One region of the Arthrobacter sp. lap29 genome, then DNA from elsewhere that is predicted to be linked to it. Evidence: riboswitches for the same ligand, from Rfam matches in the RefSeq annotation. Region 1 holds a riboswitch; each other region holds the start of a gene.
The links. A riboswitch is a leader RNA that binds a small molecule or an ion and turns the genes downstream of it on or off. The one in region 1 is predicted to bind S-adenosylmethionine.
Positions count from the first base shown of each region.

Region 2: linked by a shared signal. The riboswitch ahead of RY113_RS06885 (OsmC family protein) and the one ahead of RY113_RS12220 (bifunctional o-acetylhomoserine/o-acetylserine sulfhydrylase) in region 1 are both predicted to bind S-adenosylmethionine.
Region 3: linked by a shared signal. The riboswitch ahead of RY113_RS09135 (hypothetical protein) and the one ahead of RY113_RS12220 (bifunctional o-acetylhomoserine/o-acetylserine sulfhydrylase) in region 1 are both predicted to bind S-adenosylmethionine.
Region 4: linked by a shared signal. The riboswitch ahead of RY113_RS01515 (aminotransferase class V-fold PLP-dependent enzyme) and the one ahead of RY113_RS12220 (bifunctional o-acetylhomoserine/o-acetylserine sulfhydrylase) in region 1 are both predicted to bind S-adenosylmethionine.

Region 1 covers NZ_JAUCEK010000006.1:183,930-191,556, forward strand. Annotated here, with positions in the region: gene RY113_RS12205 (DHA2 family efflux MFS transporter permease subunit) at 1-357, opposite strand, end outside; gene RY113_RS12210 (hypothetical protein) at 527-973, shown strand; gene RY113_RS12215 (homoserine O-acetyltransferase) at 1,052-2,158, opposite strand; gene RY113_RS12220 (bifunctional o-acetylhomoserine/o-acetylserine sulfhydrylase) at 2,251-3,567, opposite strand; SAM riboswitch class IV at 3,643-3,760, opposite strand; gene RY113_RS12225 (Tex family protein) at 3,981-6,527, opposite strand; gene RY113_RS12230 (VOC family protein) at 6,642-7,280, shown strand; gene RY113_RS12235 (CPBP family intramembrane glutamic endopeptidase) at 7,456-7,627, opposite strand, start outside.
Region 2 covers NZ_JAUCEK010000003.1:291,250-298,876, forward strand. Annotated here, with positions in the region: gene RY113_RS06875 (NAD(P)/FAD-dependent oxidoreductase) at 1-179, opposite strand, end outside; gene RY113_RS06880 (ABC-F family ATP-binding cassette domain-containing protein) at 622-2,259, opposite strand; SAM riboswitch class IV at 2,516-2,634, shown strand; gene RY113_RS06885 (OsmC family protein) at 2,672-3,214, shown strand; gene RY113_RS06890 (GntR family transcriptional regulator) at 3,329-3,997, opposite strand; partial or broken gene RY113_RS06895 (1-aminocyclopropane-1-carboxylate deaminase) at 4,010-4,997, shown strand; gene RY113_RS06900 (hypothetical protein) at 5,232-6,188, opposite strand; gene RY113_RS06905 (ABC transporter ATP-binding protein) at 6,549-7,627, shown strand, end outside.
Region 3 covers NZ_JAUCEK010000004.1:332,167-339,793, forward strand. Annotated here, with positions in the region: gene RY113_RS09110 (MFS transporter) at 1-1,204, shown strand, start outside; partial or broken gene RY113_RS09115 (enolase C-terminal domain-like protein) at 1,169-2,151, opposite strand; gene RY113_RS09125 (hypothetical protein) at 2,076-2,291, opposite strand; gene RY113_RS09130 (inorganic diphosphatase) at 2,733-3,272, shown strand; SAM riboswitch class IV at 3,350-3,461, shown strand; gene RY113_RS09135 (hypothetical protein) at 3,474-3,761, shown strand; gene RY113_RS09140 (hypothetical protein) at 4,028-4,315, opposite strand; gene RY113_RS09145 (VIT1/CCC1 transporter family protein) at 4,475-5,566, shown strand; gene RY113_RS09150 (LOG family protein) at 5,567-6,679, opposite strand; gene RY113_RS09155 (rhodanese-like domain-containing protein) at 6,898-7,206, shown strand; gene RY113_RS09160 (DUF4253 domain-containing protein) at 7,532-7,627, opposite strand, start outside.
Region 4 covers NZ_JAUCEK010000001.1:337,505-345,131, reverse strand. Annotated here, with positions in the region: gene RY113_RS01535 (DoxX family protein) at 1-10, shown strand, start outside; gene aroA (3-phosphoshikimate 1-carboxyvinyltransferase) at 17-1,366, shown strand; gene rsgA (ribosome small subunit-dependent GTPase A) at 1,370-2,488, shown strand; gene hisN (histidinol-phosphatase) at 2,627-3,442, shown strand; SAM riboswitch class IV at 3,604-3,717, shown strand; gene RY113_RS01515 (aminotransferase class V-fold PLP-dependent enzyme) at 3,762-5,174, shown strand; gene RY113_RS01510 (class I SAM-dependent methyltransferase) at 5,306-6,073, shown strand; gene RY113_RS01505 (Nramp family divalent metal transporter) at 6,195-7,445, shown strand; gene RY113_RS01500 (metal-dependent transcriptional regulator) at 7,463-7,627, shown strand, end outside.

The sequences.
Region 1 (7,627 bases):
GGAACGGGCAAAAATGAGCATCCCGAAGCTAGTTGAAGCGCCACCGAAAGCAGAAGCCGAAGCGAAGCCAACCAGCCCAATGAGAAACATCCGTTTGCGGCCCACCAGATCAGATAACCGCCCACCCAAGAGCAGCAAGCTGCCAAAAGCGAGCGTGTAGGCCGTGATAACCCATTGACGTTCACCGTCGCTGAAGCCCAGATCATGTTGGGCGGAGGGCAGCGCAATATTAACCACCGTAGTGTCAAGAACCACCATGAGCTGAGCCAGGGCCACGGTGCCTAGGGTCCACCACCGCCGGCTCGAGAGGAGCGCGGTAGCGCTGCCTCCGGTGATGGTGCTTTGCAGGTGTGCCATAGCCGCCACAGTAGAGGAAAAGAATGCGCACAGGGATCCTTTTTCTCTGCGAGTTCGCACTGAAAACACGTTCTGTTCATCCCGGGAGTCAAACGGCGTATCTACCAGCTTTCACGGATAGGATGAGTACGGCAACTATCTCAGCTGCCGTACTCGGAAGAGGTGTCACGTGCCGGTCCTATTCGCGTCCGTTGCAGCGGTCAGTAGCGCCGCTTCTTCATCGTCCTCCTTCAATATCCAACCGTTCTTTGTGCTGATAATAGTGGGCATTGCTCTCTTAAGTACCTTCATCAAGGCTGCCGCCCGCAAGCGGAACAACAAACAAAACAACAATCAGTACCCTAATAATCAGCACACCCCGAATTCCGCCGGCAGAACGGGCGTTGCCCACCCGCAAATGAACGCCCCTTACGTGGGCACCTTGCTCAATGGTGTTCCGATGCGCAACTATGACACTGCGCACGGGCACCAAACCACAGGTTTCGCCAACGAGCGCATGAAGGCCGAGGCAGAGCTGAAACGCCAACTCGATGCCTTGGATGCAGCCCGCCGCAATGGCCAGGTCACCGCCGAACAATACGCGGTGCACCGCGAGGCCATCTTCAAGAACTTCTAGCACTTCAAGAACAAAAAAGTTGCTGGTCTCCCTGAACGGGGGACCAACAACTTTTTTTTGTGCCGCTTCGGCTTTGAGCTACTGGGCCCTGAACAGGGATGCCGCTAGCAGGTCACCCACCGCGTCCACTTCGGTCAAGAAACCGTCATGGCCAATGGGTGAATCAATGCTGGCAACCACAACATTTCCAGGCAGCGCTGCCGCGAGCTCCTCCGATTGGGTGGGGAAATACAACCTGTCGCTGTTGACCGCAGCCACCATGAATTCCACCCCTGAGGCCACTTTCAAGGCCTGTTCCAGGCTCCCCCGGCCACGGCTCGCATCGTGACTCATGAGCGCTTCGGTAATGACAATGTAACTATTCGCGTCAAAACGGCCCACCAACTTGTGCGCCTGGTGGTCCAGATAGCTCTCGATCTGGAACTGTCCCCCCACCTCCGGGGCGAGCCGCACGTGGCTGATGGTGCCGCCGTCGTCCTGGGATTTACGGCCAAACCGTTGACCCATTTCAGGCTCAGACCTGTAGGTGATGTGCGCGATCCGCCGGGCCAGTCCCAGACCTGTGGTGGGGGCAGCGCCGTCGTAATAGTCGCCGCCAACAAAATGCGGATCCTGCCGGATGGCCAGCACCTGGGCCTGGGCGAAGGCAATTTGCTCGGCAGTGCTGGAGGCACAGGAAGCGACGACGGCGCAACGGCGCACCTTTTCGGGGTACATGAGCGCCCACTCCAGTGCACGGGCACCGCCCATGGAACCGCCAATGACCGCATGCCACGAGGTGACGCCCAGGCGCGACGACAACCGGGCCTCGGCCTCGACAGAATCACGGATGGTGATGAAGGGGAACCGGGAACCGTAGGGTTTGCCGTCCTCCGCAATACTGGAGGGGCCGGTGGTTCCGTAACAGCCGCCCAGCATGTTGGCGCACACCACAAAGTACTTATTGGTGTCAATAACGGCGCAGGGGCCAACGAGGCCTTCCCACCAACCATCTTCCTCGGACTCGCCCCTGCTGACGTGCGTGCTTCCGGTCAATGCATGTTGGATCAGCACGGCATTGTCACCGGCGGCGTTCAATGTCCCCCAGCATTCAAAAGCCATGGTCACCGAGGGCAGCACGCCCCCGGCCTCTAGGGGAAGGGCGCCGATCTCGATCGAGCGCAACACACCTCCGCCTTGTCCCACAGCTGCACAGAAGTCCTCACCAACAGGTTGCGCCGCGGCAGCAGCGAACCCCGAGGACAACAAGCCCTTACCCACAGCCCGTCCCACGCGGATCACGCCGATTTTGCGGCGCGGAACCCGGCTTCAAGGTCAGCGATGATGTCTGCAACGTTTTCCAAACCCACCGACAAGCGCACCAGACCCGGCCGTACACCTGCGGCCAGTTGCTGCTCCGGCGTGAGCTGGGCGTGGGTGGTGGAAGCGGGGTGGATGACGAGGGAACGCACATCACCTAAGTTAGCCACCAGCGAGTGCAGCTCCAGGCCGTCAACAAAACGCTTGCCAGCCTCGAGCCCTCCCAAGATGTCAAAACCGATGATGGCACCAGTGCCGTTGGGGCCGTACTTGCGACCGCGCTCAAACCAAGGGCTGGAGGGAATGCCCGCGTAGGCCACAGCCTCCACGTTTTCATTTCCTTCCAGCCACTGTGCCACCGTGACGGCGTTGCTGACGTGCCGTTCCACGCGCAGGCTCAGCGTCTCGATGCCCTGAGCGATCAGGAAGGCGTTGAACGGGGAAATTGCTGCTCCCAGGTCACGCAGCAACTGCACACGAGCCTTGAGAATGTAAGCGAGATTGGCACCTAGTGCGCAGCCCACACCCAAGTCACGGGCATAGACCAGACCGTTGTAGCTTTCATCCGGGGTGTTGAAGCCGGGGAACTTCTCCGGGTTTGCAGCGAAATCAAACTTGCCGCCGTCAACTATTACCCCGCCAATGGCCGTACCGTGCCCGCCGAGGTATTTGGTGGCGGAGTGGATGACAATGTCCGCACCCCATTCCAGCGGGCGGATCAGGTACGGGGTGGCCAGAGTATTGTCCACAATCAGCGGCACACCGGCCTCGTGGGCAATCGCGCTGATGTTTTCCAGGTCAAGGACGTCCTGGCGCGGGTTGGAGACCGTCTCGCCGAAGAAGGCCTTGGTATTGGGCTGCACGGCGGCACGCCACTGATCCAGGTTATCGGGATCGGCAACGAAGGTGACCTCAATGCCGAGCTTCTTCAGCGTGTGGGCCAGCAGGTTGAACGTGCCACCGTACACGCTGGGGCTGGAGACAATATGGTCCCCGGACTCGGCAATGTTCAAGATGGCGAACGTGGTGGCGGCCTGCCCCGAGGCCAGCATCAGCGCACCAACGCCGCCTTCAAGGCTCGCGATGCGGTCTTCAACAACGGACGTGGTGGGATTGCCCAGGCGCGTGTAGATGGGCTCCAACTCGGTCAACGCGAAGCGGGCGGCAGCGCTCTCTGCGGACGGGAAGACGAAAGACGTGGTCTGATAAATGGGGAGGGCACGGGCGCCGGTGGTGGCGTCGGGCTCCTGACCTACGTGGATCTGACGGGTTTCAAATGACCAACCGTTGCTCATGGTTGTTTCCTTCACACTAGAGGCCTACGGCAAAGGCCCTCCACCGCGCCATGCGGGAAGGGCCTGAACGGATATGGCCCGCGCTTGCACCTCAAACCGGATGGTTCGGTGCCAGGTCTTCACCCGGGGCACCCCGCCGCGGAAGGAGGGTTGCCGGTCAGCAAGCCGGGGCTATTCGCTGACACTCATGACCTGCCTCCAGTGTGAAAGAATGCCCAAGATTTCGCAAGAATATGACGAGTTTATGACTTTGTGCGAATATCTGCGTGGAATTTGCGCAAGAGAGAGCTTTAGGGCGAATTAGTCACTGATATTGGAGAGATTTTTCTCCCTACATGGCGCCCGGCAGAGTTTTGGGCGCAAATCGGGATCATTTTCCACTGGCTTGTCCGGGCGGGCCGGTAAGCGAGTGGCTACTTTCCTAGGCCTGCCCGGCGCAGGGCTTCTGCCATGGCTGTACTGGCTGTGTTGGCTGTACTGGCTGTGTTGGTGGTATTAGCCGTATTGGTGGAGGTGCCCGTCCCTCTATCCCGGGGCTGCCCGCCTTGGCGGCCCTGCGATCCCGGATTCCCCTGCCGGCGCTGGCCGCTAGCTCCACTCTTCGGAGCCGGGCTGCCACTCTTGGCCGCCGGGTTGCCACTTTGGGGCGCACTGCGCGCAGGTGAGGGACCTCCGGGCGTGCGGGAGCCGGCGTCGGGCTTGGCGTTCCTCTCCCCGGCTTGATCATCAAGGCGCAGCGTCAAGGAGATGCGTTTGCGCTCGGGCTCAACTTCTAGAACCTTCACCCGCACCACTTGACCGGATTTAACCACGGTGTGCGGGTCCGAAACGAAGCTGTTGCTCATGGCTGAGACGTGGACCAGCCCGTCCTGGTGGACACCAATATCGACGAAGGCTCCGAAGGCGGCCACGTTCGACACGGTGCCTTCTAGAATCATGCCGGGGCGCAGATCGGTGATCTTCTCAATGCCCTCAGCAAAGGTGGCAGTCTCAAAACGGGGCCGGGGATCACGGCCAGGCTTTTGCAACTCGGAGATGATGTCAGCAACCGTGGGCAGACCAAAGTCACCGTCCACGAAGTCGGCCGGGTTCACGCCACCCACGGCCCCAACGCCTCCGGCAATATCGTGGGCCCCTGCACCCACTGCAGCGAGGATTTTACGTGCCACACCGTACGCTTCAGGGTGCACACTGGAGGCATCCAGCGGCTCCGCTCCCCCGGAGATCCGCAGGAACCCGGCACACTGCTCAAAAGCCTTGGGCCCCAACCGCGCCACCTTGAGCAGTTCGCGCCGCTTGCTGAAGGGCCCGTGCTGGTTCCTGTGAGCCACAATATTCTCGCTCAACAAGGGACCCACCCCGGCCACCCTCGCCAACAACGCAGGTGAAGCAGTATTCAGGTCCACCCCCACGGCGTTGACACAGTCTTCTACGACGGCGTCGAGGGAGCGGTCCAGCTTGGCCGGCGTCAGATCATGCTGATACTGCCCCACCCCAATGGATTTGGGTTCGATCTTGACCAGTTCAGCCAGCGGGTCCTGTAGCCGGCGAGCAATCGAGACAGCGCCGCGCAAAGACACATCCATGCCAGGCAGTTCGGCACTAGCCAAGGCGGACGCCGAATAGACGGACGCGCCAGCTTCGGAGACCACCAGCTTGGTGACCTTTCGCTCGGGATTGATCCGCTTGAGCTCAGCCACAAGTTCAGTGGCCAACCTGTCAGTTTCACGGCTCGCCGTGCCGTTGCCAATAGCAATCAACTCAACGTCATACCTTTGCGCCAGTGATACCAGGGTTGCCAGGGATTCGTTCCAGCGATTTACCGGTGCGTGCGGGTAAATGGTATCCGTTGCCGCTACTTTGCCGGTCCCGTCCACGAGCGCCACCTTGGTACCTGTGCGCAGGCCCGGATCAAGGCCCAAGGTGGAGCGGTTTCCGGCCGGGGCGGCGAGCAGAACATCGCGCAGGTTTGCAGCAAAGACCCGCACTGATTCCTCTTCTGCACTCTGGAACAAGCGCACGCGCAGGTCCACCGAGAGGCGGGTCAGGATGCGTGTGCGCCACGCCAGCTTGGCACTGGTCACGAGCCAGGAGTCGGCAGCGCGGCCGGATTCGGCAATGCCAAGTGAGTGGGCCACGGCGTTTTCATACTTGGCGCGGGCCTGCACTTGAGCGTCTGCATCGCGGGTATCACCCTCTGCCAAATCCAGTGAGAGCACACCCTCTTTTTCACCGCGCAACAGGGCCAATACCCGGTGGCTGGGCAGGGTGTGCGGCGGCTGTGCGAAGTCAAAATAGTCCTTGAACTTCTCCCCGTCGGAGCTCTTGCCCGCCTTGACGGAGGACCGCAGCCGGCCAGTTTTCCAGAGCCGTTCACGCAGCTCGCCCACCAAAACCGCGTCCTGACCAGCACGTTCAATCAGGATGGCTCGGGCGCCGGCAAGCGCGTCATCGGCTGTGTCCACACCGCGTCCGGCATCCACGAAGGCGTCAGCCTCTACGGCCGGGAACTTTGAGGGGTCCGCCAGCAGCGCGTCGAGCAAAGGCTCCAGACCCGCTTCCCTAGCCGTATCCGCCTTGGTCTTGCGGGTGGATTTGTACGGCAGGTACAGATCCTCCAGCTCCGATTTTGTGGCGGCAGTCTCCACCGATCGGCGCAGCACCGCGCTAAGTTTGCCCAGCCCGTGGATGGTCTCCAGCACCACCATGCGGCGGGCCTCTAGCTCACGCAGATAACGCAGCCGCTCCTCCAGATCACGCAATTGCGTGTCATCGAGGGTCCCGGTGACTTCTTTTCGGTACCGGGCAATAAAGGGCACGCTCGCGCCGTCGTCCATCAAGCCAATGGCAGCCCGCACTTGGGCGGCGCGCACACCCAACTCGGCGGCAATGGCGGTGGCTATACGCTCGGCCACGGTTGCGGCGGTGGGCAGATTCAAGGGTGCATCAGTCTCAGTCACCTTATCAATTCTGCCCCACCGGCAGAGTTCGCGCAGCACCCCAACATCAGACGTCCCATGTGACTTAGGTAACGCTAAGTCGAGCGGAATGGAACAAAGTGCCAAGATGAACTCATGCGAATGGATCATGTTTCTTACGCCAGTGAATCAGATGGATTGGCTGCCACCACGGAGCGAATCGCGACAGCCCTCGGGGTCACCGCGGTGAAGGGCGGAATACACCCGCGCTTCGGCACCCGCAATATGATCATCCCCCTGACCGATCACCATTATTTGGAAATTGTCGAGTGCCTCAACCACCCGGCCTCGGATAAGGCCCCCTTTGGACAGGCTGTCAAGGCCCGCTCCGCAGCAGGTGGTGGCTGGATGGGTTGGTGCGTCGCCGTTGACGACCTAGCCCCCTTTGAGGATCGACTGGGACGCAGCGCGGTCCCGGGCAACCGCAAATTCCCCGACGGCCAGGAACTTATCTGGCAACAGATCGGCATCAAGGGCCTGATTGCCGACCCCCAAGTCCCCTACATGCTCAAATGGGAGGGCGACCCCACCTTGCACCCTTCCCAGGCCCGTGCCGCCACCGTGCGGTTGTCCTCCTTGACCATTGCCGGCAGCGCCGAACGCGTCACAGAATGGCTCGGCGAACCCGTCGAGGCCCCTCTGGAAGACGTCGCTGTGGAATGGATCGCCCCGCGCGGCACCCCCGGCATCATGTCCGTCACCTTTGAAACGGCTAACGGCCAGGTCACCATCTAGCACTCTCACCATCAAGCACTAAGCCAGCAGGGCCCATCCTCCAGTGAGGGTGGGCCCTGCTGGCGTTTCTCAGTTCGCCCGGCGTACCCACGCGTACCCGGCGCACGGTCCACGGTCCTCGGCGCGCCCACGCGTACCCGGCGCACAGTGCACACAGCACGCCGGGCAGAAAACATCAGCCGCCGAAGCCCAGTGCCGGGCCCAGCGTGAAGGCCGCAATGTCCACCAGCGCGTGGGCTATCACCAACGGCGCTACTCGGCCCCACTTTTTATAAACCCAGCCAAAGAGCAGGCCCATGGCAAAGTTGCCAATGAACGGGCCGAAGCCTTGATAGAGGTGATAGCTT
Region 2 (7,627 bases), on a different contig from region 1:
TCACCGTGTTCATCCAAGCCAGTGCGCCAACTGCTGTTCCACTGGCCGCCCCAGTCGCTTTGCTTCTCAAAGCACATGATCTCCGGGATGTCAGCGCCGTTCTGGCTTGCTGAGTCAAAGGCACGCAACTGTGCCATGCCGCTGGGGCCTGCTCCAATGATTCCGACTCGCAATGTCATGCTTTTCTCCTCATTATTTGGATCATTTTGTCCTCGTGTCACCAGACGCTTCGAATCCATAGCTCAACAGCATGAACGGGCGGGCCGTGATCGGCGCTCCCGTGGCGGAGCATCAAGGCGCTAAGTGCGCGGGCGGCAGACTTGCTGCGGCAAAAGACCAGGCGGATGGCCGCCCGTGGTTCTGGCGGAACTTACACGCGGAAGGCGTTGTCCGGAACCTGTGTGAGGTACAAGGAGTGCACCAGGATTCGAAAAGCAGCCTGCTGCAGATCCAAAAAGTGCAGCAAACTTGTTACCTATTGCAACATTTTAGGGATAATAAGTCAAAGCGTACTGATTAGTAAGTACTTCTAATGCTTTGTTTCTGTGGGCTCCGCGAAACGGCAAAGGGTCTGCGCAATCCTTTGATTGTGCAGACCCTTATGGAACGTTGCTTGATGCCTTAAAGCTCTTGTAGCTGGCCGCTCTCCACCATCCACCGGGAGTCCAAGCGCACGTTTTCAAGGAGCCGGCGGTCGTGGGTGACCAGGAGCAGCGTGCCTTCGTAGCTCTCCAGCGCTTCCTCGAGTTGCTCGATGGCTGGCAGGTCCAAATGGTTGGTGGGCTCATCTAGCACCAATACGTTCACGCCGCGGGCCTGCAAAAGTGCCAACGATGCGCGGGTGCGTTCGCCGGGAGAGAGCGCACCCACCGGGCTTGTCACCTGGTCAGCTTTCAGCCCAAACTTAGCCAAAAGGGTACGCACCTCGCCCTGATTCAGTTCCGGCACGAGCGCCTCGAAGCCCTCTCCTAGCGGAGCCTGTTCTGGGAATTGGCTGCGCGCCTGGTCAATCTCCCCGATGGCAACATTCGCGCCCAGGGAGGCAACACCGTCATTCGGGGAAATGCGGCCCAGCAACAGCCGCAACAGGGTGGACTTGCCGGCGCCGTTGGGGCCGGTGATGCCTATGCGTTCTCCAGCGTTCACCTGTGCAGTCACCGGCCCCAGGGTGAAGCTGCCCTGGCGCACCACCGCAGCGTTAAGCGTAGAGACCACGGTGCTTGAGCGGGGTGCTGCGCCAATGCTGAATTGGAGGGCCCACTCCTTGCGTGGCTCCTCAACCTCGTCCAGGCGGGCGATCCGGGACTCCATCTGGCGCACCTTCTGCGCCTGCTTCTCACTGGATTCACTGGCGGCCTTGCGCCGAATCTTGTCATTGTCGGGGGCTTTTTTCATGGCGTTGCGTACACCCTGCGAGCTCCACTCGCGCTGGACTCGGGCGCGCCCCACGAGGTCCGCCTTCTTGTCCGCGAACTCGTCATAGGCTTCGCGGGCGTGGCGCTTTGCAATGGCACGTTCTTCCAAGAAGGAGTCGTAACCGCCGTCATACACGGCCACCTTGTTCTGCGCCTGGTCCAGCTCCACTACGGAGGTGATGGTGCGGGCCAGGAACTCGCGGTCATGCGAGACGAGGACCACGCCGCCGCGCAGACCCCTGACGAACTCTTCCAGCCGGGCCAGTCCCGCCAGGTCCAGATCATTGGTGGGTTCATCCAGAAGTACTATGTCGAAGCGGCTCAGCAGGAGCGCGGCCAACGCCACGCGGGCGGCCTGCCCGCCGGAGAGCCCTGTCATGGGGGTGCTGGGAGTGAGGTCCAAGCCGAGCTCGGCCAGGGTGGCCGGGATGCGTTCATCCACGTCTGCGGCACCGCAGGCGAGCCAGTGGTCCAGGGCTGCGGCGTAGCGGTCATCGTCGGCGCAGTTGCCGGAGCCTAGTGCTTCTGCGGATGATTCCATCTCCTCCGTGGCCTGGGTGCAACCGGTGCGCCGGCCAATGTAGGCGGCGATGCTTTCGCCCTCGATCCGCTCATGTTCCTGCGGCAGCCAGCCGACGAAGGCGTCTTGTGGGGCAGTGCTGACGGTGCCGCCCTGCGGGGTGGTGGCGCCCGCGAGGAGAGCCAAAAGTGTTGACTTGCCGGCACCATTGGCACCCACCACGCCTATGACGTCGCCCGGGGCCACAGTGAAGGAGAGGTTACTGAAAAGGGTGCGGTGTGCGTGGCCTCCGGAAAGGTCCTTCGCGACAAGTGTTGCGCTCATGCATCCATCTTAAGTCGCTTCCTTGCGCCGCCCGGACGTTTTTGTGCTGCCGGGGTCCCGGCGCACCCGCTCCCACCCGTCCCCGCCTTCAACCGCGCCTCCATTGTGCATCTCCCATCGGTCCGTGAGAAAAGGTCGTTTAGAACTGAGTTAAGCGACTTTTTCTCACGGACCGATTCGGGGAAGCCGCCGAAATGTTGCCGTGTGTGACGGCAAGGTTGCTTGAGGCCCTCTGTCAGGGCAATCTAGTGGACAGAATCAAGAGTTCCAGTCAGAGGCCCTGGCCGACTGGACGGCAACCCTCGCAACCATAGTGGGGTGCCCCAGGTGAGGATTCGACGCCGCCGGCAGCTGCCGCGGGCGTAAGTATGGCGCGGTGCCTGGCACTTGCGTTCCCCTGAATGGAGACATCATGACTGAGACCACTGTAACTATTGACGACGCAGCACAGCGATCGGCGCGCCTTGGCGAAGCCGGCGCAGCCTGGGCCAAGCGCATCGGAGCCAATCCGGACAATGCGAAGCTCACGTACACAGCCGCCGGCGTGGGGGTTGGCTCGGTGGCCACGCGCATCAGCGCCGGCAAACACCAATTCCTCGTCGACGAACCTGCCGCACTTGCTGGGGACGATGCCGCAGCCAGTCCCGTGGAATTCGCACTCGGTGCCGTCATCGCCTGCCAAGTTGTGGTGTACCGCCTCTACGCGGAGCAACTGGGTATCCAGCTCGATGACATCACCATCAAGGCCGAAGGTGATCTGGACGTCCGTGGCTTGTTCGGGATCGATGAGTCAATCCGTCCCGGCTTCAGCGACATCCGCCTAGCCGTAAGCATCACGGGACCTGAATCGCAGGAACGCTACGAAGAGCTCGGCCGCATTGTTGAAGCACGCTGCCCTGTCCAAGACCTGTTAAGCAACACCACGCCTGTCAGCGCAGTCGTCACGAAGGCTTAGACATCACTAAATCCTGAGCAGCGTCAACGCCGAGAACGCCGCACCGCATGTGTTCGAGGATGAAGCCTAACGATTCGACACGGTGGTGCGGCGCAGGCAAGTAGCCCACAACACTCAAGCTGTAGTTTCTTCGGCGACTGCTTGGATGCCGAGAGCCAGCCAGTTCGCACGTGTGGCCAGTGCTGCGCCGTCGGCGTCGCCCGCAGTGGCAAGTTTGATGATGTCCGCATGCGCACTGACCGAATGCTGCGCATCGTGGGAACTGAACCGTTGACGCTCCACTCTCCGCAACAGTGGCATGGCCTGGTCCAGCATGGTTGGCACCATGTCATTTCCGCACGCACCAACGAGAACGGCATGGAACTGGTCATCGGCAGCCAAGGCGGCATCGGCGTCGTTCTTCTTGATGGCGGCGGCAAAGCGCACGTTGGCAGCGGTCATGGCGGCAAGGTCCTGCTCGCTCAGCAGGGGAACTGCCAGCCGCGCCGCCAGCTCGTGCATGGCCGCGACTACCTGCTGCGCATTCACGGTGGAGGCGGCATCAAGCGGGGCGACGATGGTGGCCCGGCCCGGCTGGGCAATAATCAGCCCGGCCCGCTCAAGCCGGAGCAGAGCCTCCCGGATAGGGGTTCGACTCACGCCCAACCATGCCTCTAGCTCCGGATCCCGCAGGCGCTCGCCCGGAGCGAAGGTGCCATTGACGATGGCGTCGCGGATGGAATCGTACACGTCATTACGAAGCAGGGAGCGCTTGTGAATTCCCTGGGGCGGAGGAGTCGGCATGCAACATAGGATATATCGTCCCAGGTGGAGTTTGGCCGCAGCCCCGTCCACGAGTTGGCGCGTCTGAGCAAACATCCCGGCGGCGCGAGGATTTGGGCCAAACGTGAGGATGTCAACAGTGGTCTGGCTTTTGGTGGCAATAAGACCCGCAAACTCGACTACATTGTTCCGGACACCATTGCCCAAGGAGCTGACACGCTCGTCTCCATCAGCGGATATCAGTCGAATCACACCCGTCAGGTGGCGGCAGTGGCTGCAAGCCGGGTGTGAAAGCCCGTCTCGCGCAGGAAAACTGGGTGGACTGACCGGACCCGCTATCCAACCGGGTAGGCAATATTGAGCTTTCGCGCATCATGGGTGCCGACGTCCACCTCGATGCAGCTGGGTTCGACATTGGCATCCGTAGCAGCTGGGAACAAGCCATCAAGGACGTCGAAGATGCCAGGGCAAGCCCTATCCCATCCCGGCAGGCGCCTCCGAACATCACTTGGGCGGGCTGGGCTTTGCTAACTGGGCCTATGAAGTGGAGCAGCAGGAGAAGGAACTAGGTGTCTTCTTCGACACGATTGTGCTCTGCACCGTTACCGCCTCCACCCACGCAGGCATGATCGCTGGATTTGCGGGACAAGACAGGCCGCGGCGCGTCATCGGCATTGACGCCTCAGCCACCATTGAAAAGACTCGCGCTCAGGTGGCCCGGATCGCCCGTCACACAGCTGAGCTGATGGACTTGGACAGGAAGATCTGTGACGACGAGACCACTGTCTTGCAAGGCTGGGCCGGCAACCACTCCGGCATCCCTGTGGACTCCACGCTCGAGGCCATAAAACTCACCGGATCCCTTGAAAGCATGATCATCGACCCTGTGTATGAAGGAAAATCCATGGCTGGGTTGATTGACCTTGTCCGCAGCAAGGACATTCCTTCCAGCAGCAACGTCCTCTACGCGCATTCGGGCGGACGGCTGGCGTTGAATGCCTACAGCGGACTGTTTCGCTAAAGAACATTAGCGGACTGGGGCAGGATTCCCCAGCGCTCGGGGCTTCCCGTTCAGCGCCAAGGGCTTCCGGCCCTGTAATCGGAGCGCCTCTGGCAGGCTCTGCCTCCGCGGCGAGGGCGGTGGCCTGTGCCAGCTCAAAGCGGGCTAGCTTAGTCTGGTAGTGCAGCTGCCGCCTGGCCTCCAAGGTCAGCTCCACCCAGTACGCTGCCTCACGGGCGCCGGCGAAAATGGCGATCAGGCCGTGGGGTACGCGTTTTTTGGGCCGGGCGGAGAGCTTGAATTCGAGAGGGACATGTGGGCGGACTGGGGCTTGCGGAAAATGAGGAACAGGGCTGGTCCCAGCCAAATGAAGTAGCTGAGCAAGGCCAGTAACACCTTGTTGTTCTGCCATGCGGCCACAACAAGCGGGCTGACCACTGCCAACGCCACCACCAGCAGTACTGAGGCGTACGCCAGCCCCACGCCTGGGCGCGGATTGCTGCGGTACAAGGACACTGCCAGAGCGGATAGTGCAGCGCTCACAACTGCCAGCAGGGTCAGTGCCAGTGCCGAGAGCAGGACCCGCACGGGCGTGAGCTCACTGTGCAAGATCAACGAAACCAAGGTGATGAGTAGCCCGGCAAAGGCCCACCAGGCCACCAGCCTGGTGATCTTGCGCCCATCCACCCGGATCCGGTTGTGTGTGGAAATGCCCCACATCCGTTCCCACCGCTGAATGTGCAGCCGCATGGAAGTAGTCAGGTGGAACTCATCAATATCTCGTTGTACTGCCGTGTCACGCTGGCGGACCACGGAGAAAATAACCAGCATCAACGAGAGCATGCCCAGGAAGAACTTAGGCCCGGAATCAGGGTCGGAGGGCAGGAAGAAGACGTTGTGCAACGCCATCCACATGGTTGCGGCGGCGGCAATGCCAACTAATAGCGTCAGGAGCTCCAGTAGCTCCTCCAGTGCCATAACCTGGGATTCATTGGCCATACCCAAGGGGCTACGGCCGCTAAAGACCAAAGCAACCAGCGTGGTTGCCGTGGCGCCAAGGATCCACCCAAGGGCATCAATGCTAAATTCAAAGGTCCCCGGACTGGTGAAAGGTGCCAGCAACCGCTCGAGGAGACGTCCCCACACCATGTTGAGATCGCCAAACGAGGCAATGCGCCCCTTGTCTAGGGGGTGATGGATTTGCAGGATCATTAAACACAGGAGCAAGCCTAAGAACAGCAACGTAAGAATTTGCCGTCGCTGGCTGCGTTTCTCCCGGTGAAACTCGGAAACGGCGCGAATATGGCGTTCCTGAGGTGCGTGAATTGTCATCTCCGATCATTGACCCTGTCCCGTGATGCTATCGGAGGGCAGTGCGGCCCGGCACAAAATACCGGAGGCTCCACAAGCTGCAAGATTTCACTTGGTCCATGACTCCTGTGTGCACTAGGGTCAATAACTGTGAGGTAGAGAACACAGACACGCAGATCGCACCGCCCGCAGCAAGCTGCCGCGGCGTGCTGGATCGCGTCTTCGTAGCCCACCAACCCCTGAATTCGATAGAAGGCCGCAGTGCGTTCATTCCCTTACAAATCCGCCGGAAAACCCGATCTCCGTTCACCCTCACGCTATCTTTTGTGGCTGGCTGGCGCCCAACGAGGAACCCTCCTGCTCGGCATTCTGTACGGTTCCATCTGGACGGTGTGCCAGGCCCTGACGCCATACATTCTGGGCCAAGCCATCGACCAGGGCATCCTGCCGGGCAACTTCGGCCGTCTCTCCTTCTGGGTGGGCCTGCTGGTGGGCTTGACCATCATCCAGTCAATCTCCGCCACGCTGCGTCACCGCGCCGCTATGAGCAACTGGATGCAGGCGGCCTTCCGGTCCGCCCAGATTGTTGGCCACAAGGTCACCCGCAGCGGCGACGCTCTCCCGCAAAAGTTCTCCACCGGCGAGGTGGTCTCCACGTGTGCCTCCGACGCCATGCGCATTGGCGAGATTTTCGACGTCGCCGCACGCCTGGCCGGCTCCGTTGTGGGATACCTGCTGGTCTCCTACCTTGTCTTCCAGTCCTCCTGGCAGCTGGGACTGGTGGTCCTGGTGGGCGTGCCGCTGTGCGGTGCCGGGATGTTGTTCGTGATCCGCCCCCTCCAACGTCGCCAAAAAGACCAACGTGAAGCGGCCGGAAAAATGACGGCATTGGGCGCTGACACCGTGGCCGGCCTGCGCGTTTTGCGAGGTATTGGTGGCGAGCACATCTTCGTCCAGCGTTACCGCGAGCGTTCCCGGGAAACTCAGCTCGCCGGCAACAAGGTGGCCTGGTCCCTGGCCGACCTCGACGCCGCCCAGGTCTTCGTCGTTGGAATTTTCAGTGTCGCTTTCACCTGGATCGGCGCGGTACAGGCCGTGACCGGGCAGATCGAGGCCGGCCAGCTCGTGGCCCTCTACGGTTACGCGGTCTTCCTGGTCTCGCCCATCCGCACCGCCGCTGACGCCGTCTCCCGCCTCATCCGTGCCCAGGTCGGTGCCCGCCGCATCATCGATGTGCTGGCCACCCCTTCAGCCGTGCACGACGCCGAGACAACAGTCCCAGCCCCGGCCGCACCGAGCGCTTTGCTCGACTCGGTTTCAGGAGTGGTGGTTGCCCCGGG
Region 3 (7,627 bases), on a different contig from region 1:
CAGCAGGGGCATTCTTGCCATTGGTGGCACATCATTTCTCAGTGATTCCGGGCATGAACTCGTCACCTCGTTACTCCCATCTTTTTTGACCTCCACGCTGCATGCCGGACCGGCTGCCTTGGGCGCCATTGAAGGAGCATCCGATGCATTGCTTGGACTGAGTAAATTGGCTGGTGGCCCATTGGCCAATGAACCCTCGCGCCGGTCCAAAGTGGCCTCAGCCGGGTACTTGCTGACAGCCGTGGCCACGGCGGCGATCGGCCTCTGCACCATGGTGTGGCAGGTGGCTGCATTGCGTGCCCTTGCCTGGTCCGCGCGTGGCGTTCGGTCCCCCGCCAGAGACACTATGTTGGTTTCCTTGGCGCCGCGCGCCGCCTATGGGCGGGCAGCTGGCATTGAACGGGCTGGGGACAATGCCGGCGCCATTGCCGGTCCGCTCGTGGCGGGGCTCCTCGTGGGTGTGATCGGCATCCGCCAAGCAATTTTTTTCTCTATCATCCCTGGCGTGTTAGCTGCCGTTGCCATATCCATCGCCGCACGCCAGGCCCGGACCATGCTGTCGGCACCAGCCAACAGGACCCGGCTAAGCTTCAACCTTGGAGAACTTCGCCGCAGTGGTGCGGCCCGTGCACTAGTGCCGGTTGCTTTTTTCGAGCTTGGGAACCTGGCCACAACGCTTCTGATTCTGCGTGCCACGGAAGTGCTCAGCAGCGGCGGACGAACTGCGACTGCGGCCGCAGCACTGGCCATTTTCTTTTACGCCGCCCATAATGCGGCAGCCACTGCTGCTTCACTCGTAGCTGGTCCGCTAGTGGACAAGATCGGTGCGGGTCCCGTGTTCGCTGCTGGCAGTGCAGTGTATGTGGGCGCCTACCTACTGTTCGCTTTCAGCACCTCGTCATCGGCACTGATTCTGACCGGGTTCCTGCTGGCCGGGGTGGGCATCGGCTTTGCCGAAACAGCGGAGTCCACTGCTGTTGCACTAGCGCTACCAGAGAGGCTCCGCGGCAATGGTTACGGCCTGTTGGGCCTGGTGCAATCATTTGGCGATCTGGGCGCAACAATGACTGCCGGCATTCTGTGGGCCCTTTTTTCCCCGGCTGTAGCCTTCACTTATGCGGCTGCTTGGATGGCCGCCTCGATCGCCGCTTCCGGTCTGCTGCGCCCCTCACGGGAGCAGCAGGCCGAAAGCCAGATCTCGTGACGGCGGGCGGCTACTACGACACGCACGCTGGCGCTGTCTGAGCCACTCAGCTACGGCTTGGCACGGGCGCCAGGCCAAAAGCCAACGACGGGTTGGCTTCTGCAATTTCCAACAATCTATTGTATTTGGCGAGTCTTTCACCTCGAGCTGGGGCCCTGACTTGAGCTGGCCGCAGCCGGAACCCACGGTAAGGTCGGCGACGAAGCTGTCGAGGGTTTCCCCAGAGCGGTGGGAGACCATTGCGGTGAATCCACCGGCTTTTGCAACCGTCATTGTTTCGAGGGTTTCGGTGACTGTGCCCACCTGGTTGGGCTTGATCAGTACCGCCGTGGCGGACCCTACCGCAATGCCGTCGCGGACACGGGCTGCTTGGGTGACGAAGAGATCATCACCCACAATCGGCACGCGGGCCCCAAGGCTCTGGACCAACGCGGGCCATGATTGGCGATCGTCCTCTGACAGGGGGTCTTCCAGTCTGCGGATCGGGTAATTATCCAGGAGCTTTCCGTAATAGTCGGTCATCTGTTCAGGTGTAAGTACCTGGTCGTTGACACGGTAGGCCCCGTCAGCGAAGAAAGAATTAGCTGCTGGGTCCAGAGCGATCATGATGCCGGTTTCCCCGGCAGTACGTCCCGAGGCCTCGATAGCTGCCAGAATCAGGTCCAGCGCCTCCTCCAGGCGTGCAATCTCCGGCGCATAACCGCCCTCATCGCCGAGGCCCGTGGCCAAACCCCTGCCACGGAACACTCGCGCTAATGCGTGGTAGACATCGGAGCCCCATTCCAACGCTTCCGGAAAGCTGCTTGCACCAACGGGGCGATCATGAATTCTTGGAATGCCAGTTCGTTTGCCGCGTGCTCGCCGCCGTTGATCACGTTGAAGTGGGGAATGGGCAGCCGCTGCTCGCTCCCAGTCTGCCCCTGTTTGCCGTTCCGTCCAGCTCGCACAAAGCGGCATACAGCTGTGCCAGCGAGCCCCACGCCTGGGAGCCAAGCAACCCGGCCATTTCACCCGTGACAGCAGCAACGGCTTGGCTCACTCCGCGCCCGGACCAGCGCACACCGCCGTCACGCAGTTGGACCTGCACCGTTGGGAAAACCTCTGGAATCAAGAATTTGCATGGCCTTCACGGCTGTTATCCGCAGGTCACCCATCATCGGCTCCTTTTCGAGAATATTTCGCTTGCACGGTCCTCATGCCTTCGCTTTTGAGGCTACTCCCCCCATCCCCTCGCCTTTCCAGTGTCAGTTGAGATGGTGCAAACGATCCAGATAATTGGATGTGGTCATTGGCTGCCATTGAGTCGCTTACGATGCTTCATTCGCTTTCCGGTGGGGAGCGGCATTTCTCAGCTTTGCGCATCTTGTCAGAAACGTGGTGGTTGTGATTGATTGAAGTTCTACGCCACAGGGTTGCGCAGAAGCGGCTACCAGCAACGGTCAACAAGTAGCGGGCAGCCTCCATCACCAGGACGGCAGGCCCTGCGGCAAGGACAAGCTCCTGGCCATCCGGGTGAGAGGAACTTTCCATGCCTGACTACAACAAGCTTCTAAGCTGCGGCGACTATCAGCAAGGACTTCTCACCGGCGTCATCGACATCCCGCATGGTTCCAGCCACAAGATCGAATGGGACCGCACCACTGGCCTGTTCCATCTTGACCGGGTAGATCCGGGCATCTTCGCCAAGCCTGTCAACTATGGTTTCATTCCACAGACCTTGGATGAGGACGGCGATGAACTCGATATTCTGTGCATCACCCGGGAGCCGCTCGTAACAGGGGTAGTTGTTCACTTACGGATCTTGGGCCTGCTGAACTTCCGCGACGGGGAGGACATGGACTACAAAATTCTCACCGTCCCGGTGGACGACCGTGACTCCGGCGGCGCCATTCGTTCCATCGATGATGTTCCTTCGCGTCTGAAGCAGCAAATCGAACACCATTTCAACCATTACAAGGACTTTCAGACGGACACACAGACACAGGTTTTGGGGTGGGGCGGACTCGAGGACGCCATTGTCATTGTGGCTGCCTGCAGCGATCGCTGGGCAGCAAGCCAGGCCGTTTAGGCCTGCAGCGGCGGGTGGTTGCGTAACATTACGCAACCACCCGCCGCAGTTCTGCTTAAGCAGTAGTCTTGAGCCAGCTTCAAGAGATGCGACGCCAAGCTCCGACTGGTCGCACGCCAACCCCATGCTTCACGGGTGGTTCGGATGAGGAAGCGGCCAGCGGAAAAGCTCCGTTGGCAAGAGCATTCGAGGAGTCCACTCATGACTTTTTCAACCATAACGCGCACCAAAAATGCCCCGGCAGTCACCCGCCCACAGGGAATTTCAGTGCTTCCTGCAGTTGATGTGAACCTGGGGGCCGTCACGTTCCTGACCCCGTCAGGCCACCGCGCCTACTACTCGGCGGAGCCCTCCCAGCTGGTTTCGGCGCTGACGCAGGCTGTTCGGCCTGCACGCTGGATCCCGGAGATCGGCACCCTAGTTATCACGGTTGCCCAGACGGGCGCGCGTGCCGGGCGTCATGTGGGTTTCCGACTTTCCGCCTACTGATCCAGTTCGGGAGCATGGCTTTTTCTCAGAAGCACGGCCGGATGAATAGTCCCCTCGGCCGGGGGCTGGTTCCACCGCTTGCCCATTCTTCGTTGGTTCTGCTCCCGGTTGGCGTCCCACGTTGCCCATAGCGAACATCCACTTTCACCATGCGTCGAGTTCGCAGTAGAAGTTGCCGCGGGTAGCAATCGGCGCCAAGGTGGGCTCCCACCTGGACGCCGAATATCAAGCAGCTTCCACCAAGCAGATTTTACCGAGCAGCTGAATTAGGCTGCCGCATTCTCCTTGGCAGCCTTCTTCTTCATTGCCACCACGGTGGAACCCCATGTTGCCCCGAGCACGGCAGCCATGCTTGCCGCCATGACCACCATTCCGGCATTGGCCTTGATGAGTCCGGCAACGAACAACGCAATCATGCACAGCATGCCCATCGCGAAGCCTAACCCCATGTAGCGGGCGCTATTAGAGGTGGACTTGGCCTGCGAGCCGTTGTTCGTCATGGTCTCTCCCGAGGTTTTCCTGGTGCTGTTGGCTTGAAATGGTGTATCAACCATACGCAAGTACTTTCCGTTACGTCAAGTACTTTCTAGGCACTGTTATTTGTCATTTTTATGCGCTAATTCCGGTGCCCCGAAACCTTCTTGCTAGGGATACCGGCCGGAATTTCGCGGGAATACAGGCTACAGTGTTGGCTGACCTAGAGGAGCTTCACCATGCCCGAACGGATTCCCACCCCAGCGCAGATTAAGCGCTGGCGGCAATATTTGGCTGATGAACGTGCCGAAGCTGCTGTCTACCGGGACCTTGCCAAACGCCGAGAGGGCGACGAATACGCCATTCTCATGGCCTTGGCTGAAGCGGAGCGTCGCCATGAACAGCACTGGCTGGATTTACTGGGCGAGCACGCCGAGCCAGCTATCCGTCCCTCGCTGCGCAACCAGCTTTTAGGCTTGCTGGCGCGCCGGTTTGGTTCGGTGTTTGTGCTCGCCTTGGCACAGCGCTCGGAGTCCAGGTCCCCTTACGCCACGGACGCCGACGCCACGGAGGCCATGGCGGCCGACGAATCAATTCACGAAGAAGTCATTCGCGGCCTATCTGCAAGTGGGCGCAACAGTCTCGCCGGCTCCTTCAGAGCGGCCGTCTTCGGCGCTAATGACGGGCTGGTCAGCAACCTTTCCCTCGTTATGGGAATGGCGGCGACGGGGGTTGGCAGTCAGGTGGTGCTGTTTAGCGGCATTGCCGGACTTCTCGCCGGAGCTTTATCGATGGGCGCGGGGGAATATGTTTCCGTACGGTCGCAGCGGGAACTGTTGGACGCTTCGCAGCCCACCCAGGTCACCCTGTTGGCGGCGCCGTCTTTGGATCTTGAAAACAATGAACTAGTACTGGTCTATCTGGCACGGGGAATGTCCCGCGAGGCCGCCGAACATCGTGCTGCCGAACGCATGGGACACTTCAGCTGCGACTGCGATCCGAGCCTGTCACTGAGACCAGAGAACTTTGAGACCACCGATGACCACGAAACTCTAGGCACAGCCTGGGGCGCCGCATCCTCGAGCTTCTGTTTCTTCGCCTCGGGTGCCATCATTCCGATCCTGCCGTTCGTCTTTGGCATGACTGGTGTAGGCGCGCTCGTGTTGGCGTGTGTTCTGGTTGGTGTGGCTTTGCTGGGCACCGGCGGCGTTGTTGGACTGCTTTCCGGAGCCTCACCGCTGTGGCGCGGATTACGACAGCTGGGCATCGGCATGGGCGCTGCCGCCGCCACCTACCTGCTCGGTTTGTTGTTCGGCGCGGTCGTCGGCTAGCTAACCCGCCAGCACTGCACAGGCTTCCTCCACCGAATCCACCAGGAACAGGAAGTCTTCCATGGGCCGCCCTTGTGCCAGCGTCGTCAGCAACGGCATGACAGGAACCTCAACTTCCCAGTATTTTCGGCCTACCAGAACCATCGGAGCCACCGCCCCCTCAGCCGCATAATAGTTCTCGCAGGCATCTTGGAAAACTTCCTGGACGGTTCCTGCCGCGCCCGGCAGGAACACAGTGCCGCCACGGGAACGCTCTAGCAGGATGGCTTCGCGCAGGGCGTTCGTGAAGTACTTGGCAATTTTGCTGGCAAAGATGTTGGGCGGTTCATGCCCGTAGAACCAGGTGGGGATGCCCAGACTTGGCGCCCCCTCCGGATACGCCTCCACCACTTTGAACGCAGCCCTCGCCCACTTTGTGACCGAGGGACGGAAGCCGGGGACCTCGCCCAGAGTGAGCAGGGCACGCTCTAGGGTCTCGGCGTCGTACGTGGAGAGGTAGGCCCCCAAATTGGCGCCTTCCATGGCCCCGGGACCACCACCGGTCGCAACCAGGAACCCGGACTGAGTCAAGGCCCACCCCAGTTTGGCCGCCTGGGCGTACTGTTCACTCCCCCGCGCCGCCGCGTGCCCACCCATGACACCCACTACTGGATGTGGAAGCTGGTCCAGAAAATCATCCAGCGCGTCGGTGATGGCGTGGTCGTGCATGGCCGTGGCAAGCGTTGAGTTCAGGGCCGGCCGCGTTTGAAGGCTCCAATGGTAAATAGCGGCGTCAGGAACGCTCTCATATTCGCCGGTAGCAATGCCCTCGAAAAGTTCAACGCCCGAGTACAGATGTCCGCGATAGGGGTTGAAGGGCAGATGCGGCAAGGCGGGAAAGATCAGGGCACCGCGCCCCCGCAGCAAGTCCTCCACACCGTTTTTGAAAGTGCAGCCCATGAAAATGGCGCCTGATGCGTGCAGCTCCACCAGCACGCCCGAGCGCTGGCGCAGGTCCACGGACTGAAAATGCCAGCCGTGCATGTTCTTGGCGCCGCCGGCAACGAGCGCGTCGAACCGCTCTAGGTCTTCGATTTCAACAGTCCGGGCCTGAGGTGCAAGAGGTGCGTTCACATCTCTCAGCGTAACGGGAGGCGGACCCGGCACCAGAAACGGGCTGGGATGCAGTAGTTAACAATGGAGCTAGGTGCACAGGCAGCCGAACTTAACAGCTGCCTCCGCGCCTCCCTGTTCCCAGGAGCTGGCCCGACTTCGCCTCTAGTATGGAGGTGCAAGTCCCATGCACGACGCCGGAACTTGGCGCCGCGCCCGCCTCACCTTTAGGAGCACCCATGCAGGAAGTCACTACCGCGGATATTCTGACCGCCGATCCCGACGTGCAGATCATCGACGTCCGCGAAGTTGCCGAACTCTCCACGGGCATGATCGAGGACGCCGTGCACATTCCCTCCGGTGAGATCGTGGCACGCGCCGCAGAGCTGGACAAGTCCCGCCGCATCATTGCCGTTTGTCACGGTGGCGGACGCAGCGGCCGCGTCGCCGAAGCACTGACCGCGCTTGGATTCAACGCCGACACCCTGGTGGGCGGCATGAGCGGCTGGGAGGCCGAAGGTCTGCCCATGGTCCCGCCGGAAGCATAGCCGCCCACACTCGGCACAGTCGGCACACGGATCAGTCGGCACACCGGAAGCGCCCGGAGGCCGTAGTTAAGATTGGAGGCCGGTGCACCGGCCTCCAATCTTAACTACGACCTCCGCTGCGTCATCCCGCCCGTCCGGTCTACAACGAAGCACTCGAGTGCGCTCTGGATGAGGGCCCCCAGTTGCCCGAGCTGGCACTCCTAGTGCAGGAACCACCCCCAACTCCACGCTGTGGCGCCGGCCAACGCCGCAGCGACGACCGAATAGCCCAAACACGGCAACACGCTTGCCAGCTTCCGGCTTCCCGCTTCCTATCACCCGGCCGTCAGTCCCACCAGAAATCCCATACGGGGGCGTTGATCAGTCTCTTTGCGTAGTCGTCGCGGCTGGTGGGTGGCTCCCAACTTTGGGAGCCAAAGTT
Region 4 (7,627 bases), on a different contig from region 1:
AGGACAGTAAGAACCCATGACCACCGCCCATTGGCCCGCACCTTTTTCCGCACTGCCTCTGGATGCCACTGTAAGAATTCCGGCTTCCAAATCGCTGACCAACAGGTATCTTGTTCTCGCAGCCATCGCCGAGGGTGAATCCCGTCTGCGCGCACCGCTGCAATCGCGCGATTCGGACCTCATGATCGGCGCGCTGCGTGCCTTGGGTGCCGGCATCTTGGAAGTTCCCGGTAACGGTGATGTCCCGGATCTGGTGGTCACCCCCATTCCTGCCGGTTTTTCTGCTCCCGATTCCGGGATTCTGGTGGACTGCGGCCTGGCGGGCACTGTCATGCGTTTTGTCCCTCCGCTGGCCGCACTGGTTTCCGGTGCTGTGAGGTTCAGCGGCGATCCCGCGGCGTTGGTGCGTCCCATGGCTCCGATTGTGGTGGCACTGGAGGGGCTCGGTGTGCGGGTTGACGATGGTGAGGATGGTTTCTTGCCGTTCACTGTTCACGGCACCGGCGCTGTGCACGGCGGCCATGTGCAAGTTGATGCGGGCGGTTCCTCACAGTTCATTTCGGCAATTCTGCTGGTTGCTTCCCGTTTTTCCCAGGGTCTGCACCTTGAGCACATTGGCGAGTCCGTCCCCAGCGTGGACCACATTTCCATGACTGTGGAAATCCTGCGGTCCTTGGGCGTTTCTGTGGATGATTCCACCCCTAATCACTGGTTCGTCAAGCCTGCCAGCATTGCCGGTTTTGACGTGGAACTTGAACAGGACCTCTCCAACGCCGGCCCCTTCCTGGCGGCTGCGCTGGCTACTCGCGGCACCGTCCGCATCCCCAACTGGCCCGCCAACACCACCCAGGTGGGTGATAAGTGGCGTGAAATCCTGCCCCAGTTCGGTGCCACGGTGACACTCGAAAACGGTGTCTTGACAGTTACGGGCGGGGCGCAAATTCGCGGTGTGGACATTTCTGACACATCAGAGCTGGCCCCATCCACGGCAGCCATCTGCGCGTTGGCGTCAACGCCATCGCGCCTTCGCGGGATCTCACACCTGCGTGGGCATGAGACGGACCGGCTGGCCGCCCTGGTTGCCGAGATCAACGCCTTGGGCGGGGATGCTGTGGAAACCGAGGACGGCCTGATCATTACCCCGGCACCGCTGCGCGCCGGCGTCTTCCACAGTTACCACGATCACCGGATGGCCACGGCTGGCGCCATCATCGGCTTGGCCGTGCCCGGCGTCGAGGTTGAAAACATTGGCACTACGGCCAAAACTATGCCTGGTTTCCCTGCCATGTGGGCGGATATGGTGGCCCAAACCGCCGAACCGTCCGCTGGCACCGGTAGCACCGCGGCGGTTGAAGCCGGGGTTTAGGGTATGGCACGGGATTACAGCAACTGGGACGAATCCGATGTCCGCGTCCGAGCCAATAAGAAGGGCAGCCGTCCGCGCACCAAGGACCGGCCCGCCCATGAAGATGCCGTCATTGGCCGGATTATCACGGTGGATCGGGGCCGGTACACGGCCATTGTGGATGAGGACCTGCCCAGCCAACGTGTCCTGATCGCGGCCCGTGCCAGGGAACTGCGGCGCAATCCCGTGGTGGCCGGGGACTTTGTCTCTCTCGTGGGAGATACCACCGGCAAGCCTGACACCTTGTCCAGGCTTGTCCGGATCGAGGAACGCCGCACGCTGCTGCGCCGCAGTGCCGATGACACCGATCCTGTGGAGCGGGTGGTGGTGGCCAACGCAGACCAGCTGGTCATTGTGGTGGCCGCGGCAAATCCGGAACCGCGCACTGGCTTCATCGACCGGGCCCTGGTGGCCGCTTATGACTCCGGAATTGCGCCGTTGCTGCTGATCACCAAAACAGACATCAAGGACCCTTCAGAGTTGCTGGCCAACTACGAGCACCTGGACATGACGGTCATCATCAGCCGCACTGCCGCGGACGGCGTCTTTGGCATCGACGCACGCAGCGACGACGGCCACTCCGCGCTCCTGTCCGGTGGCGCCGTGGAACAATTGCACGGATATCTCGATGGGAAGGTCAGCGTCCTGGTGGGGCACTCAGGCGTTGGCAAGTCCACCATGGTTAACGCCTTGACAGGTTCGCAGCGGGCCACAGGCGGCGTCAATGCCGTCACAGGCCGCGGCCGTCACACCTCTTCCTCGGCGTTGGCGCTGAAATTGCAAGATGCAGTGCCCGGTTCTTGGATCATTGACACCCCCGGCATCCGCTCCTTTGGTCTGGCCCATGTGGACCCCGACCGCATTATTGCCGCCTTCCCGGATCTGCAACCGGGCACGGAGGATTGTGAGCGCGGCTGCAAACATGACAGCGCCGCCGTCAATTGCTGTGTGGATACCTACGTTGCCGCCGGGCACGCGGGCGCATCGGGGCCGGCACGGCTTGCCTCGCTGCGGCGCCTGCTGGGCACCAGCGACCGTACCGAAGGCCGTGCCGCAGAAAAGGAACTTGGCAGCACGGACTAGCGCGGCCCTGGTGCCGCGCACGGTTGACCCGTCAGTGGTGCTCCACTTCAAGAGTGGCGCACCGTTGGCGGACAAATGGTGCGCAGGCCCAGCGGCGTCCTGACGGGTGTTGGGCCTAAACCGCGATAGCGTGAACCCATGACCTTCGCACCCCAGACGTACAACGACGATCTCCGCCTGGCCCATGTCCTTGCTGACAGTGTTGACTCCCTGACCATGTCCCGTTTCAAGGCCTTGGATTTGGCCGTCGAGACCAAGCCGGATCTGAGCCCTGTCACCGACGCCGACAAGGCCGCAGAAGAGTCCATCCGCAGCCAGCTCTCCCGGGTCCGCCCCCGCGACGCAGTCCTGGGTGAGGAGTTCGGCAGCAGTGGCCACGGTTCGCGGCGCTGGGTTATCGATCCCATTGACGGGACCAAGAACTTTGTCCGTGGTGTGCCGGTCTGGGCCACCCTGATCTCTCTAATTGACGACGGCGTCCCCGTAGTCGGCCTTGTTAGTGCCCCTGCGCTGGGCAAGCGTTGGTGGGCGGCCCAAGGAACGGGCGCATACATGGGCAAGTCACTCGCCGCCGCCACCCGCATCCGAGTCTCTAATGTGGCCGAGCTCAAAGATGCTTCACTCTCATACTCTTCGCTCACGGGCTGGGCCGAACGTGGCAACCGTGATGAGTTCATCTCCCTGACCGACGATGTCTGGCGCACCCGGGCCTATGGCGATTTCTGGTCGTATTGCATGGTGGCTGAGGGCAGTGTTGACATTGCCTGTGAGCCGGAATTGAACCTCTATGACATGGCTGCACTGGTCCCCATTGTGCAGGAAGCCGGCGGCCGTTTCACCTCGCTCGAGGGAGCCGACGGCCCCTTCGGCGGCAACGCCCTGGCCACCAATTCCATCCTCCACACGGAAGTTTTACAACGCCTGAACCCCAATTGGGATGACTTGTTGGGCTGACCCGTTGGACGCACAAAATAATAAAGTACAAGTGAGTTAAGAACGACGGCGGCCTCCCGCCGTCGTTCTTTGTTTCACCATCCGCGGCACTCACCCAGGGTGTACGAAATGAAACGTAATAGATGCACCGGCAGAAATCTTGGGCTACTCTTTTGGGCATAGGTCACGAGTGCCAGCGCTAAACCCCGGTTTGCTGGCCGGCAACCCTCCTTTCGCGGTGGGGTGCCCCGGGTGACGACCTGGCCAAACCTGTTCGGTTCTGGCAAGCGCGGACTTCTTGGCACCCCCAAAAGGTCCTTTGGTGTCAAAGGAATTTCTCATGAGCTCTGCCGTTTTGGATGCAACACAACTCATCGATTCACCGCTCCTGCCTGTGGTGGGCCAGGATCTGGCGGCCCCCCTGATTCACGGCGGGCATGTGCGTTACGCCAACCTGGACTATGCAGCGTCTGCCCCGGCCATCAAGGACGTGGCAGCGCACCTAAATGAGGTGCTGCCGTTCTACGCGAGCGTGCACCGTGGCGCTGGATTCGCCTCGCAGGTCAGCACCTCCGTCTATGAAAATGCTCGCAAGATTGTTGCCGGTTTTGTGGGCGCCCGGCCTGATGACACGGTCATTTTCACCCGTAACACCACAGATTCGCTGAACTTGTTGGCGGGTTGTGTGGAATCGATTTTGCAACAGAGGGGCTTCACCGAGGGCCGTTCCAACGTTCACGGCGAGGTGCTCTACCTGGACATTGAACACCATGCGAATCTGCTGCCTTGGCAGGCCCTGCCGCACCGTTCAGTTGTTGGCGCTGACTCTATCGCCGCTACCTTAGACCGTGTTGAGACGGCGCTGCGGGCAGGAAACGTGCTGCTCGTGGCCGTTACCGGAGCCTCCAACGTGACAGGGGAGGTGCTGCCCATGGCCGAATTGACCGCCCTGGCGCACCGCTATGGCGCCCGGATTGTTCTCGATGCCGCCCAACTGGTGCCGCACCGCCGGATCGATCTGACTGCCACCGGCATTGACTACTTGGCGTTCTCGGGCCACAAGCTTTACGCACCTTTCGGCGCCGGGGTTTTAGTGGGCCGCCCTGACTGGCTCGACGCCGGTCACCCCCACCTTGCCGGTGGCGGAGCCGTGAAGGACGTCCGGCTTGAATCCATCAGCTGGACCACCGGACCGGCCCGCCACGAGGGCGGCACTCCCAACGTTTTGGGTGCCGCCACCTTGGCCAAGGCCACGTCTGTGCTGGCTGCGCTGAATGCCGATGACTGGCACCAGCACGAGCAGCAATTGCGCGCCCACTTGGTGGCCGGCCTCAACGAGCTAGAGGGCGTCACTGTCCACTCGCTCTTTAGCGACGCGGACACGTACCCGGACTGCGGCAGCATTGGGGTGGTCAACTTCTCGGTCACCGGGTACGACGCCGGGCTGGTGGCCGCATACCTCTCTGCCGAGCATGGCGTGGGCGTGCGTGACGGAAAGTTTTGCGCACACCCGCTGCTTAACCGCTTGGGCCTGCCCGCGGGTTCCCTGCGCGCAAGTTTTGGTGTGGGCTCACAGCTGGAGGACGCTCAGCGCTTGGTGGCTGGAATCCAAACGTTGTTGCAGGAGGGCTTGGGCTGGGACTACGTGGTGGATTCCGGCCGCTGGGTCCCCGCCAATGACAACCGGGAGTACCCCAGCTGGGCCCCGAACACGCCAGGGACAGCAGGGGCAGCCCCCTGCAGCATCGACTAACCCACCCCCATACCAGCGCTCGGTTAGATTCGGGCATATTTTGCAGACGCAGTAGCGTCCGGAAGTGCGGGGCGGGGAGCACCTGGGGGTAAAGTTGAACGGCATTGACCGGCACAACTTTCAGGAGCACCATGGCAGGCACCGGTGGACCGGTCTTTGATGCGGCGCGGCGCAAACACATGGCCGCCGCGTTTTTGGAAGGCGGCGGGCATTATCATTTGGTGCGCCCGGGTTACCCTGAGGATTCCTTGACGTGGCTGCTGGAAACTGCCGGGAGCGTCCAAAATGTGGTGGACATTGGTGCAGGCACGGGCAAATACACGCAGCTGTTGGCCCGTCACAACTTCTCGATGACGGCGGTGGACCCCTCGGCTGACATGCTGGCGCACCTTGGCGCGGAGCTGCCCCAGGCCACCACCGTTGTGGGTACCGCCGAAAAGTTGCTCCTACCAGATGAATCCATGGACTTGGCCGTGGTGGCACAGGCCTGGCACTGGGTGGATCCTCTCGCGGCAAGTACTGAGATTGCCCGCGTACTGCGTCCGGGGGGAACCTTGGGCCTGATTTGGAACCAGCTGGACGTCGGACTCCCCTGGGTTCACCGCTTAGCCCGGATCATGCACGCAGGGGATGTGCACAAGGCAGATTTCAGCCCTCAGATTGGTCCGGAATTCTTCCCAGCCCAACCTCACACCACCCATTGGTCCCAGCAGCGCACGGCTGAGGAGATCATCGATCTGGCAAAGTCACGCAGCTATTACCTCAGGGCAACAGACCAGGTCAGGGACAAGGTCATCACCAATCTGCAGTGGTACTTGTATGAGCATCTGGAACACGCGCCCGGTGAAAGCATTGAGCTACCGTACAGCTCCCAAACATGGCGGGCGCAAAAACGCTAGCTGCAGCCCGGGCACCCGTAAAGTTTCTATAAGTCGTTCCCGGCTCGACAATCACCCCTGCCACGTTTTAGAATTTCGGTAGACCTAAATAATTGACTTAGGATCATCGAAAGGCGAGACTTTGCTCGACACGGCCAAGAGGACAGCACGGCGCAGGCCTCGCGGTGGCATGATGCTGCTGCTGGGCCCGGCCTTTGTCGCTGCCATTGCCTACGTTGATCCCGGCAACGTGGCCGCTAACCTCACCTCCGGCGCCAAGTACGGCTACCTGCTCGTGTGGGTTTTGGTCGCAGCCAATGTCATGGCCATGCTGGTCCAATACCAATCCGCAAAGTTGGGGGTAGTGACGGGCAAATCCCTGCCGGAGCACTTGGGTGAACGCTTCAGCACCCGCAACCGCCGGCTCTTTTGGGTGCAGGCCGAGCTCGTGGCCATGGCCACCGATCTGGCGGAAGTGGTGGGCGGCGCCATCGCCCTACACTTGCTGTTTCAAGTTCCGTTGCCCATAGGCGGGCTCATTGTGGGCCTGGCTTCCATGGCTCTGCTGACAGTTCAGAATAGACGCGGCCAACGCCATTTTGAGAGCGTCATTATTGTTCTGCTCGTCATTATCACCATCGGTTTTCTGGCAGGCCTGGTGCTCAGTCCACCAGATCCGGCAGGTGTGATCGGCGGGCTGGTACCCCGGTTCGACGGCGCCAATAGCATCATGCTGGCGGCTGGCATGCTGGGTGCAACGGTGATGCCGCACGCCATTTATCTGCATTCACAGCTGGCCAAGGACCGCCATACGGATGCCCGCAGCACCCCAGAGCGCCTGCGCCAGATCATCAAGGCGACCCGGATCGATGTAGTCTTGGCCCTTATTCTTGCCGGCGCCGTCAACATTGGCATGCTACTGCTAGCGGCCTCCACCTTGGGTGGAATCTCTGGAACTGACAGTATTGAAGGAGCCCATGCCGCCATTGTCGCCAGTCTGGGGCCGGTGATAGGCGTGGTCTTTGCCGTGGGCTTGCTAGCGTCAGGACTCGCGTCAACCTCGGTGGGCGCCTACGCAGGCTCCACCATCATGAACGGCTTGCTCAAGGTGCGTATCCCCCTGCAAACCCGGCGAATGGTGAGCCTGATCCCGGCTATCATCTTGCTCTCCGTCGGTGTGGACCCCACGTGGGCGCTGATTGTTAGCCAGATTGTGCTCAGTTTCGGCATCCCCTTTGCGCTGATTCCCCTCCTACGCCTGACGGCCAGCAAAAAACTGATGGGCGAACACCGTGACGGCCTGCTCCTGCGCTTGGCCGCATTGGTGAGCGTGGTGTTGATCGTGGCTCTCAACGCGCTGCTGCTGTGGCTAACCTTCACGGGGCAGGGCTAACGGGTAGGCTGAAGGGTGTGAAACCAACTGCCACTTCCTCCAGCTTCGAAGATTATGTGAAGGTCATTTATGCCTACACCGAGTGGCAGGACAAACCCATCACCTCATCGGTGCTGGCCACCCGCCTGGGCGTTGCCAATTCATCCGTCTCAGAAATGGTGCGCAAGCTCAAGGATCAGGGC